DNA from 2 places in the Halomonas sp. GD1P12 genome. Region 1 is predicted to be linked to the other one. Evidence: predicted binding sites of a transcription regulator. Region 1 holds the regulator's gene; the other holds the start of a gene.
The links. Region 1 encodes FNR, which switches genes on or off when oxygen is low (the NO sensors DNR and NnrR bind a similar motif). Its sites were predicted from a motif close to TTGATNTANATCAA; they were not measured.

Region 2: the regulator FNR is predicted to act here: its motif matches at 3,194-3,207, upstream of OCT39_RS06330 (OmpW/AlkL family protein).

What each region holds. Positions count from the first base shown of each region.
Region 1 covers NZ_CP107007.1:652,269-657,341, forward strand. The annotation lists gene OCT39_RS03065 (putative nucleotidyltransferase substrate binding domain-containing protein) at 1-331, shown strand, start outside; gene OCT39_RS03070 (DNA polymerase III subunit epsilon) at 336-983, shown strand; gene ttcA (tRNA 2-thiocytidine(32) synthetase TtcA) at 1,065-1,967, shown strand; gene fnr (fumarate/nitrate reduction transcriptional regulator Fnr) at 1,975-2,715, opposite strand; gene hemN (oxygen-independent coproporphyrinogen III oxidase) at 2,746-4,155, opposite strand; gene OCT39_RS03090 (sulfite exporter TauE/SafE family protein) at 4,280-4,978, opposite strand; gene ccoS (cbb3-type cytochrome oxidase assembly protein CcoS) at 4,975-5,073, opposite strand, start outside.
Region 2 covers NZ_CP107007.1:1,358,246-1,363,318, forward strand. The annotation lists gene rimK (30S ribosomal protein S6--L-glutamate ligase) at 1-99, opposite strand, end outside; gene OCT39_RS06315 (ATP-dependent zinc protease) at 138-578, opposite strand; gene OCT39_RS06320 (DUF3549 family protein) at 731-1,765, opposite strand; gene OCT39_RS06325 (YqcC family protein) at 2,054-2,386, shown strand; gene OCT39_RS06330 (OmpW/AlkL family protein) at 2,478-3,116, opposite strand; gene putP (sodium/proline symporter PutP) at 3,270-4,760, opposite strand; gene putA (bifunctional proline dehydrogenase/L-glutamate gamma-semialdehyde dehydrogenase PutA) at 4,911-5,073, opposite strand, start outside.

The DNA of each region.
Region 1 (5,073 bases):
CGGGATTTTTCCTATCGTGCATGGCGTGCGCACCATGGCGCTGGAGCGGCGCATCGACGCCGAAAGCACCTTCGAGCGCCTCGAGGCGCTGGTGGCCGACGGCCGGCTGGAACATCGCTTCGCCGAGGACCTGGGCGAGGCGCTGGCGCTTTTCAGCGAGCTTCGCCTGCGCCAGCAGTTGGCGGCCCCAAACGGCCAGGCGGCGCTCGCCAACCACGTGGTGGTGCAGAGCCTGTCGTCGCTCGAGCGCGACCTGCTGCGCGAGGCGCTGCACATCGTCAAGGAGTTCAAGGCGCGCCTGACCCACCGATACCACCTGGAGTACTCATAGCGGTATGCAATTGACGACTCGACACTTTTCACTCTTTGGCGGCTCGCTGCGTAGCTTGTTCAAGCGCGAGAGCGACCGCCGACGGCTGGCCGGTTCGCCCTTCGAGTGGCTGTTCCATCCTTATCTTGGCGAGGAGCTGGTGGCGCTGGCGTTTCGCTTCGCCCCGACCGATCCGATTTTGAGCGTGGCCGCAGTGGTGTTCAACGAGCGCCGCGTGCTGACCCAAAACGCCTGGGTGGCAACGCTTGCCGATCGCCACACGGTGGCAAGGCGTGCGCTGCGCCGCCACCAGGTGGAGCATCCGACCCCGGCGCTCATGGCGCCCACGGCGGAAAACATCGCCACGCTCGCCGAGTTCATTGGCAATCGTCCGGTCGTTGGGTGGGGGCTCGATCAAACGCTTGGGCCGGTCAACCGGCTGTTCGACCAGCGGCTGGGTTTCGAGCTGCCCAACGCCCAGGTCGATATCGAACGCCTCTACCAGCGCCGTCAGAAGCGCTCGTCGATCGACCCCCGGCTGGCGCCGGATCTCGACCAGGCGCTTCGCCATGCGCGGCTGACGCCCCCCGGTGCGACGTCGCTTCTGGGCGAGGCGAGCGCCTGCGCGCTTTTATACATGCGTCTTACGCGCGACGCCGCGCTCGAGGCGTGAGCGGCGCTCGACGTTATTGGGTGGGGGCGGGAGTCTTGATAGAATGAGCGCCTTATCCTCATCACCGGCAGTGCGTACACCATGCAGCAACCCGATCACTTCGACCCCGTCGCGTTGGAAGCTGTCGCGTCCAACGGTTCAGCCGAGCTTCACGACGTCAAACAGAAGCGCGAATTCAACAAGTTGCAGAAAAGGCTTCGGCGCGAGGTCGGCAACGCCATTCTCGATTACAACATGATCGACGAAGGCGACCGGGTGATGGTGTGCCTGTCCGGCGGCAAGGACAGCTACACCATGCTCGAGATTTTGCGCAATCTGCAGCGCAACGCGCCGGTGAACTTTTCGCTGGTGGCGGTGAATCTCGATCAGAAGCAGCCGGGGTTCCCCGAGCACGTGCTGCCGCGCTACCTCGACGCCCAGGGCGTGGAGTACCACATCCTCGAGCGCGATACCTACTCGGTGGTGAAGGAGAAAACGCCGGAGGGCAAGACGACCTGCGCGCTCTGCTCACGGCTCAGACGCGGCTCGCTCTACGGCTTCGCTGAAGAGATCGGTGCGACCAAGATCGCGCTGGGCCATCACCGCGAAGACATTCTCGAAACGCTGTTTTTGAACATGTTCTTCGGCGGCTCGCTAAAGTCCATGCCGCCGAAACTGCTCTCTGATGACGGCAAGAACATCGTCATTCGCCCGCTGGCTTACTGCAAGGAAGCGGACATCGCCGAGTTCTCGCGGCTGATGGAATTTCCGATCATTCCCTGCAACCTGTGCGGCTCGCAGCCGAACATGCAGCGCCAGGAGGTCAAGAAGATGCTCGCCGAGTGGAACAGGAAATTCCCGGGTCGGCTCGAAAGCATGTTCAAGGCGGTCACCAACGTGGCGCCTTCGCAGCTGGCCGACCGCGCGCTTTTTGACTTCCAGGGGCTCGAGGCCAAACAGGCCGAACTCAAGGCCGGGCGTATTTCGGCGCTCAACCTGGGCTGATCCAGCGTCAGTTTACCGCTTCCTCATCGGCCAGGGTAATGAGCCTGGCCATGTCCAGAATGTTCACTTCCCGCCCGGATACCGCGACGACCTGCTGGCTTTGAAGGCGGCTCAGAATGCGGCTGACCGTCTCGACGGCCAAGCCAAGGTAGTTGCCGATATCCGCCCGCGCCATGGAGAGGCGAAAGCTGTAGGGCGAGTAGCCGCGGCGGCGAAAGCGATCCGAGAGCGTCGTGAGAAAGGTCGCCAGGCGCTGGTCGGCGGTCTTGCGCGATAAAAGGCGCATCATGCGCCGGTCGTCGCGAAGCTCCTTGCTCATGCTGCGATAAAGCTGGGTCCTGAGTTCGGGAAGCTCCTCGGAAAGCGTGTCCAGATGCTTGAAGGGAATTTCGCACACGGTGGTGGTTTCCAGCGCAATTACGCTGCCCGGGTAGGTCTCTTCGTCGATGCCGTCGAGGCCCACCAGCTCGCTTGGCAGGTAGAAGTTGGTGAGCTGCTCGAAGCCCGAGCCTTCGCTGGTGACCTGCTTGAGACTGCCCGAGCGCACCGCAAAGACGCTCGAAAAACGCTCGCCCTGATGAAACAGCGCCTCGCCCTTTTTGAGCGGCGCGCGGCGGCGAATGATCGCGTCGAACTGGCTGATATCCTCGATCTGAAGCGCCAGCGGCAGGCACAGCGAGCTCAGGCTACAGGTCTGACAGCGAGGGGCTTGCAAAAGCGCCGAGCGCTGGCGGGCGGGAGTCGACATTACCATCTCCTTATAAACCGTAGGTGCCCATTATAGGATTCTTGAGTAGCGCTGGGCGAGCGGCGCCGACAGATGAGCGTCGAAGGCCATCGCCAGATGGCGGATCAACAGCCGACCGATTGGCGTCACGTTCAACACCGCGCCCGTGCGCTCGATCAAACCGTCACGTTCGGCCTGGGCGAGCCGTGACAGCGCATCAGCAAAGTAAGCCTCGGCGTCGATGTCAAAGCGCGCGCTGATCAAGGCCAGGTCCAGGCGCATATCGCACATCAGCCGCTCGATCACCGCGCGGCGAATCAGATCGTCCTGGCTCAAGCGAAGGCCCTTGCAGGTCGCCAGTCGCCCCTCATCGAGCGCCGCGGCGTAGTCGTCGAGCTTGACCGGGTTTTGCGCGTAAACGTCATCGATACGCGAAATGGCCGACACGCCCAGCCCGATCAGATCGCACTGCGCGTGGCTCGAGTAGCCCTGGAAGTTACGCGCAAGCGTGCCCTCGCGCTGGGCGATCGCCAGGCTGTCCTCGGGCAGGGCGAAGTGATCCATGCCGATATGCACGTAGCCCGCACTGGCCAGCATTTCGATGCTTTTACGCAACATGGCGAGTTTTTCGTCAGCGCCGGGAAGCTCGGCTTCATCGATGCGCCGCTGCGGCGCGAAGCGCGCGGGCAGGTGGGCGTAGTTGAAAAGCGAAAGCCTGGCCGGCCCCAGCTCGATCACCTGAGAGAGCGTATCGGCAAAGCGGCGCTCGCTCTGGCGTGGAAGGCCATAAATCAAATCCACGTTGAGCGAGCCAAAGCCGAGCCGGTGCGCCTCGTCCATCAGCGTTTCGGTCAGCTGCCTTGGCTGGACGCGGTTGATGGCGCGCTGCACGTCCGGGTCCAGGTCCTGCACACCCAGGCTCAGTCGGTTGAAGCCGAGCGACTGCAGATGGCGCAGGGTGAACACGTCCGCCTCGCGCGGGTCGATCTCGATGGCGTAATCGCGGTGCGGGTCGCTCGAGAGCCCGAAGCGGGCATCCAATCGATCGATCAAATCGCCCATTTGCGACAGCGTCAAAAAGGTTGGCGTGCCGCCGCCCCAGTGAAGCTGCTCGACCGGGCGCGAGGTGTCCACGTGGCGCGCGGCGAGCACCATCTCCCGGTCGAGGCGTGAAAGGTACGGCTCGGCGAGCTGACGGTTTTTGGTGGCGATCTTGTTGCAGGCGCAGTAGAAGCAGATCTTCTCGCAAAACGGGATGTGCACGTAGAGCGAAAGCGCCCGGCCGCTTGGGTTGCTGCGCGAAAGCGCCTGGGTGAAGTCATCACACGTAAAGCCGTCGTGAAAGGCCAGCGCCGTTGGGTAGGAGGTGTAGCGCGGCCCGCTCGTGTCGTAGCGGCGCACGAGCGCCTCGTCCCAAACGGGGGCAAAGGGGGCAGCGGTTGCGTGGGCGCAGGTCGGCATGGAGGCTCCCGGTCAGAGAAACGAACGCCAGGTTCGTTCGATGGCGGCCTAAAAGATACCCCGGCGCGCTTGGCGGCTTCTTGCGTCAGGTCAAGAAAGCCCGACAAACGCGCCGGGCAAACGCTCAGTGATGCGCCGCCTGGGGCCAGAGCGTCCCAAGCTGGTAGAGTGCGAAGCTGATGATGACGAGCGCGGCCAGGGTGCGGGTCGCGGGGTGGCGAATGAGGTTTGAAAGCGCTCGCGCGGCCAGGCCGGTAGCCAGCAGTGCCGGCAGCGTTCCCAAACCAAAGGCGCCCATCAACAGCGCCCCCTGGGCCGGGGCGGCGGTGGCCATGCTCCAGGCGAGCATCGAGTACACCAGCCCGCAGGGCAGCCAACCCCAGAGCGCGCCGAGCGCCACCGCCTGGGGCAGGCGCACCACCGGCATCAGCCGCCGGCCCAGCGGCTCGATGACGCGCCAAAGCCTTCGCCCCAGCCCTTCCAGCGCCAAAAGCCCCTTCCACCAGTTGGCGATATAGAGCGCCATGAGGATTAGCATCACCGCGGCGAAGGCCTCGAGCACCACTCGCGCGGCGGGGGCGAGGGTGACCAGCGTGCCGAGCACGGCGGCAAGTGTCCCGGCCACCATGTAGCTTGCGATGCGCCCGAGGTTGTAGCCCAGCATCAACCCGGCCATGCGCGCGGGGCGGCGCATGCTCGGCGGCACCGCAAAGGCCAAAGCACTCATGATGCCGCCGCACATGCCGATGCAGTGGGCCCCGCCGAGCAGGCCAAATACCCAGGCGGCAAGCAGCGGGGGTAGATCGAAGCCGGTGGGGTTCACCGGCGCGGCTCGTCGCGCTCGGCGGGCGCTTTTGCCCGGCGGCGACTGGGGGGTGCGGCCAGGTCGTCATCGAACAGGATGCGATGGGCGGGGCC
Region 2 (5,073 bases), 710 kb from region 1:
ATCGACCACGCGAGCCGTATGGCCACGGGCCTCGGCGGCCTCGATGAGCCGGCGCGTCGAGTAGAGGTTGCGGTTACGCGAAAGCAGGGCAATATGCATACAGGGCTCCGGTTCGGATCACGATAAGAGGTGCAGGTTTAGGGTTCGCCGTGCAAAAAAGCGGCGCCCGGCGCGACCAGCAGGCGGCGCATGGCGCGACGACCCAGCAGCATCGGATGGCGCATATTGCTGCGGTCGGTGAGCGTTAGCTCGACGGGGAAATTGAGCTCGCCCAGTATCACTGGCGTGCGAATCACGTAGCGCCACTCGCTGTGGCCGTTGGAGCTGGTGACGCGGCGCCGGTCATGCAAATGGAGCGTATAGCGGTGCGAGGGCGTGGCGGGCCCGCCGCTATGGGTAACAAAGCTGATCCAGAGCTGGCCGTGTTCGTCCTCTTCGGTCGTGATCTCCTCGGCGTGAAGCGCCGAGGTGCGCGCGCCGGTATCGGCCTTGCAGCAAAGATGCAGGCCAAGTTCCGGCAGGGTCACCATTTCGCGACGCCCGATGACGGCTTTCGCCTGATAAGGTAGTTCCTTCACGATCACTCCTTGCGCGCCCGGGTCGAAGGCCCGGGCCGAATTCCAGATAAGGCCCGGGTATCGCTACGAAAACGGATTGGCTTCAACCACCGGCTTGATTAACGGCTGACTTTATTAACGACTGACTTTATTTATGACTGGTTTCATTAACGTTAGTGGCGCGGGGCCAACTTCGCCAGCCGCGATTGTACGGCGCTGCCCTCGGGGGCATCGCGCAGCGTCATGAGGACCAGAAGCCGCAGCCGCGGAACCAGCGCGATATCGCGCACCGCGGTGTTGAAGTCGGTGTCGTCGCGCGCCGCCAGGCGGTGCAGAAACAGCGGTAGCCGCTCGGCGTCTTCTAGCCACTCCCAGCCGCGCCCGGCGATCGCCGCCAGTACGTCCGGCCCGCACGCCGCTGAGTCCTCGAGCAGCGCCAGATACCAACGCCCTACGGCCGCGCTTTCACTGGCGCCCACCGCGCGTACGCAGGCGCACAGCGTTTCGATATCGCCTTCGCTTGCGGCAAGCTCGCCGCGCTCGATCAGTGCCATTACCAGCCGCTCGTCGAGCGCGCAGTGTTCCAAACACTGACAGAGTGGGCGAATCACATCGCGCTCAAACTGGTTTGCCGTAATCGAATCGGCCAGGCGTTGCTGGGTGAGCGCGTCGCTGCGCACAGTGTAGTCGGCAATACCCTGAAGGCCCAATGCCTGCCAGTCGATGGTCTGCTGACCGCTCAGGTAAGCCTCCACCGGCTCGAAGTGCTGGCTGGCGGGAAGATGCTGGTCGAAGGTGGCGCGAGCGTTGAGCATGGCCTGAAACGGCAGGCTCGGGGTGAAGGCCAGGGGGTTGTCCTGCATGAAGTGCTCACTGCTCGCCTCATTCTGACCAACGTTTGCCACGTTACGCCCCAGGGTTTCCACCAGGCGGTTCAAAAAGCCGTCGCGGGAAGCCGGCGACAGCATGCCCTGTTCGTCGAGGGCAAAGGCGAGAAACCAGATCGCGGGCTCGGCCATGTCGCCGATGCGAAACGCGACGGCCACGCGCGCCTGCCCCTGCCAGGGCATGGGCCAAGCCGTCTCACCGCGCTCGAAGGCGGCCAGCGTCTCTCGCGGGCACGGGGTGACGCGTCGGCCCATATGGTAAATGGCCACCTCGGCGCCGCTTCGCTTAAAGAACTCGTCCAGGGTATTCAGTGCTTGCATGTGATCCTTTCCTTTCGCGAACGGGCACTCTACCTTGAGCCGCTCCCGGTGTCAGCCGGAGTTTGCGCGCTGACGCCTCTTGATGATCAAAAATTGAACAACTTGACCCAGGGCCCATCGCCGTAAGCGTCTCGTCACCTTTCCATAGTTTATCCACAGCCTCTTGCAGGTTTTCTGTGAATCCGTGGATAACCGTAAAAGTGGCGGCAAAGCGATGCGCGCCCTCATGGCAACGCGGGCGCGAAAAGGCGATAATGGCACGTTCATGCACCGACTCCCCAGGAGCTTATGAGCGTACATCCATCGCTTCACCAGTCGCTGCGCGAGCTCGAAGCCGCGATGAAGGCGGCCGGCCTCTGGCGTATGCCCACCCCGGATGCCCCGGCGTTCGAGAGCCGTCAGCCATTTTGCGTCGATACCATGTCGCTGCCGCAGTGGCTGCGCTTCGTCTTCATCGCAAGACTCGACGCGCTGGTCGAGGCCAAGGCGCGAATGCCGGCAAAGTGCGAGGTCGCCCCGGCGGTCGCCGCCTATCTTCAGCAGGAGAAGGTGCGCGCAAGCGATCAACTGCTGGTCGTTCAGGCCGTCGAGCGCGTCGACAAGGTCGTGACCGAAGGCTAGAAATGCCGCTTACCTGTTAAGCACTGGCATGCCAAAAGCCCGGCGTCGAGCGTCGGGCTTTCTTTTTGCAAGCGTTTGAACGATCCATGGGCTAGAAGCGGTAGCCAATCCCCGCCATGACCACCACCGGGTCGATGTCGATACTGCCGGCCGCGCTTCCCGCCACGGTGGCGTCGCTTTCGATATCCAGGTACCAGGCCGCAGCGTTCAAGCTCCAGTGCTCGTCGATGATCAGATCGAGTCCAAGCTGTCCCGCCGCGCCCCAGCTGTCGTCCAGCGCCAGCCCCACGCCGTCGATATCTACTTCCTCGCTTGAAAAACGGGTGTAGTTGACCCCGGCGCCGACGTAAGGCTGAACCCGCGACTGGGTGCCGCCGAGCGGGTAGTACTGCAGTGTCAGCGTCGGTGGCAGGTGTTTGGTCGAGGCGATGTTGTCGCCGTTCAAGCGAACGTCGTGCTCGAAGGGGAGGGCGGCGAGCAGCTCGACGCCGAGCTTGTCGTGAAAACGGTAGCCGAGTGTAAAGGCGAAGCCCGACTTATCCTCGACATCGACACCAAGGTCGCCCAGCGCCGTATCGAGCGTGCCGTTATCACTTTTAGGGGCGACCTTGGCGACCCCGATGCGGGTGAAGAAATCGCCCTGGCCGTAGGCCAGCGCCGGGGTGCTGGTAATGAGGGCGGCCGCGGCGAACCCGGTGGCAGTGATAGTGGTAGTCCAGAGTCGACCCATGATGCTTCCCTCGTGATAGCGTGACGTTTGGCGCTGATAGCGTTGGTACAGCGTAACGCCAGCGGCAGAGGGCCTTTTTGATCTGGCTCAACGACTTAAGCGACGGGGTACAAAAAAGGCCACCCGAAGGTGGCCTTGCAAGCGTCTGGGCGACTAGCGTTCGATATGGCGATACTCGCCGGCATCGCGAGTGGCGCTACTAACCACCATGATCGCGATGAACGAGGCGATGAAGCCCGGGATGATCTCGTAGATGCCCGGCCCGCCCAGAAATTCGGCGTTGAAGCCCAGCGTGATCCAGAGCATCACGGTCACTGCACCCACCACCATACCGGCAATGGCACCGGCGCCGTTGGTGCGCGACCACATCAGCGACAGCAGAATCAGCGGACCGAAGGCCGCGCCGAAACCTGCCCAGGCGTTACTCACCAGCCCCAGTACCTGAGACTCCGGGTCGGAGGCGATGATCGCGGCAACGATCCCCACCAGCGCCACGCTCACTCGGCCCACGGTCACGGTCTCTTTCTCGGAGGCCTCCTTGCGCAAGAACAGCCGGTAGAAGTCTTCGGTCAGCGACGACGAGGCGACCAGCAGCTGGCTCGAAATGGTACTCATCACCGCCGCCAGCAGCGCCGCGTAGAGGAAGCCGGTGATCAGCGGGTGGAAGAGCAGGTCTGCGAGGATGATGAAGATCGTCTCCGGGTTTTCCACGTCCATGCCGTTACGGATGGCGTAGGCGCGCCCGAAGATACCCAGCGATACCGCACCGATCAGCGACACCGCCATCCAGCTCATGCCGATGTTGCGTGCGATCGGCACGTCCTTGAGGCTGCGAATGGCCATGAAGCGCACGATGATGTGCGGCTGACCGAAGTAACCAAGCCCCCAGGTGACTGCGGAGAGCCAGCCGATGAAGGTGAGCCCGTCCGTCCAGGAGAGCAGCGTCGGGTCGACCTCGTTGAGGGTTTGCGAGGCCTGAGTGAAGCCGCCGCCGCCTTCGCCGAACAGCACCACCGCCGGCATGATGATCAGCGCCAGCATCATGATACAGCCCTGCACGAAGTCCGTCAGGCTGACCGCAAGAAAGCCGCCGACCACGGTATAGACCAGCACCACGCCGAGCGTGATGATGATGCCGGTACCGTAGTCGCTGAACCCACCCAGGTTGATCACCCCGGCGAAAGCGCTCTCGAACAGCCGCCCACCGGCGACCAGGCCCGATGCGGTATAGACCGCGAAGAAGACCACGATGACGATTGCCGACACCGTGCGAAGCGACAGCGCCCGCGTCGGAAAGCGGTTGGCCAAAAACGCCGGAATGGTGATGGCGTTGCCGTAATGCACGGTCTGCTCACGCAGGCGCGGTGCCACCAACAGCCAGTTGAAAAACGCGCCCACGAACAGGCCGATACCGATCCAGGCCGAGCCCAGCCCCGAGACGAACATCGCCCCGGGCAGGCCCAACAGCAGCCAGCCGCTCATGTCCGAGGCGCCGGCGGAGAGCGCGGCTACTTTCGGACTCAAGGTTCGCCCGCCGAGCACGTAGTCCTCGGAGGTGGAGGTCGAGGTGCGCATGGCATAGAGGCCGATGCCCACCATGAGCGCAAAATAAGCGAAAAGACTGATCCACACGCCAATAGCCATGGAAGTTCCCCTTTGGATTTTAAGTAAAGATCGGCGCGACTTATTGTTATCGACTCAAAAGCGATTCGCCGGCCGAGCAGTCAATTTTACTTCACCCCCTGAAGGGGTGAAGGTCAAGGTTTTTATTCATCACACGCTATTCGTCACACGCTATTCGTCACCAAGGGCCAGCAGCGAGGCGTTGCCGCCGAGTGCCGCCGTATTGTTGGTGATGGTTTTCTCGGTGACGAAGCGCTGCAGGTAGTGCGGGCCGCCCGCCTTCGGGCCGGTGCCGGAGAGGCCCTGGCCGCCGAAGGGCTGCACGCCCACCACC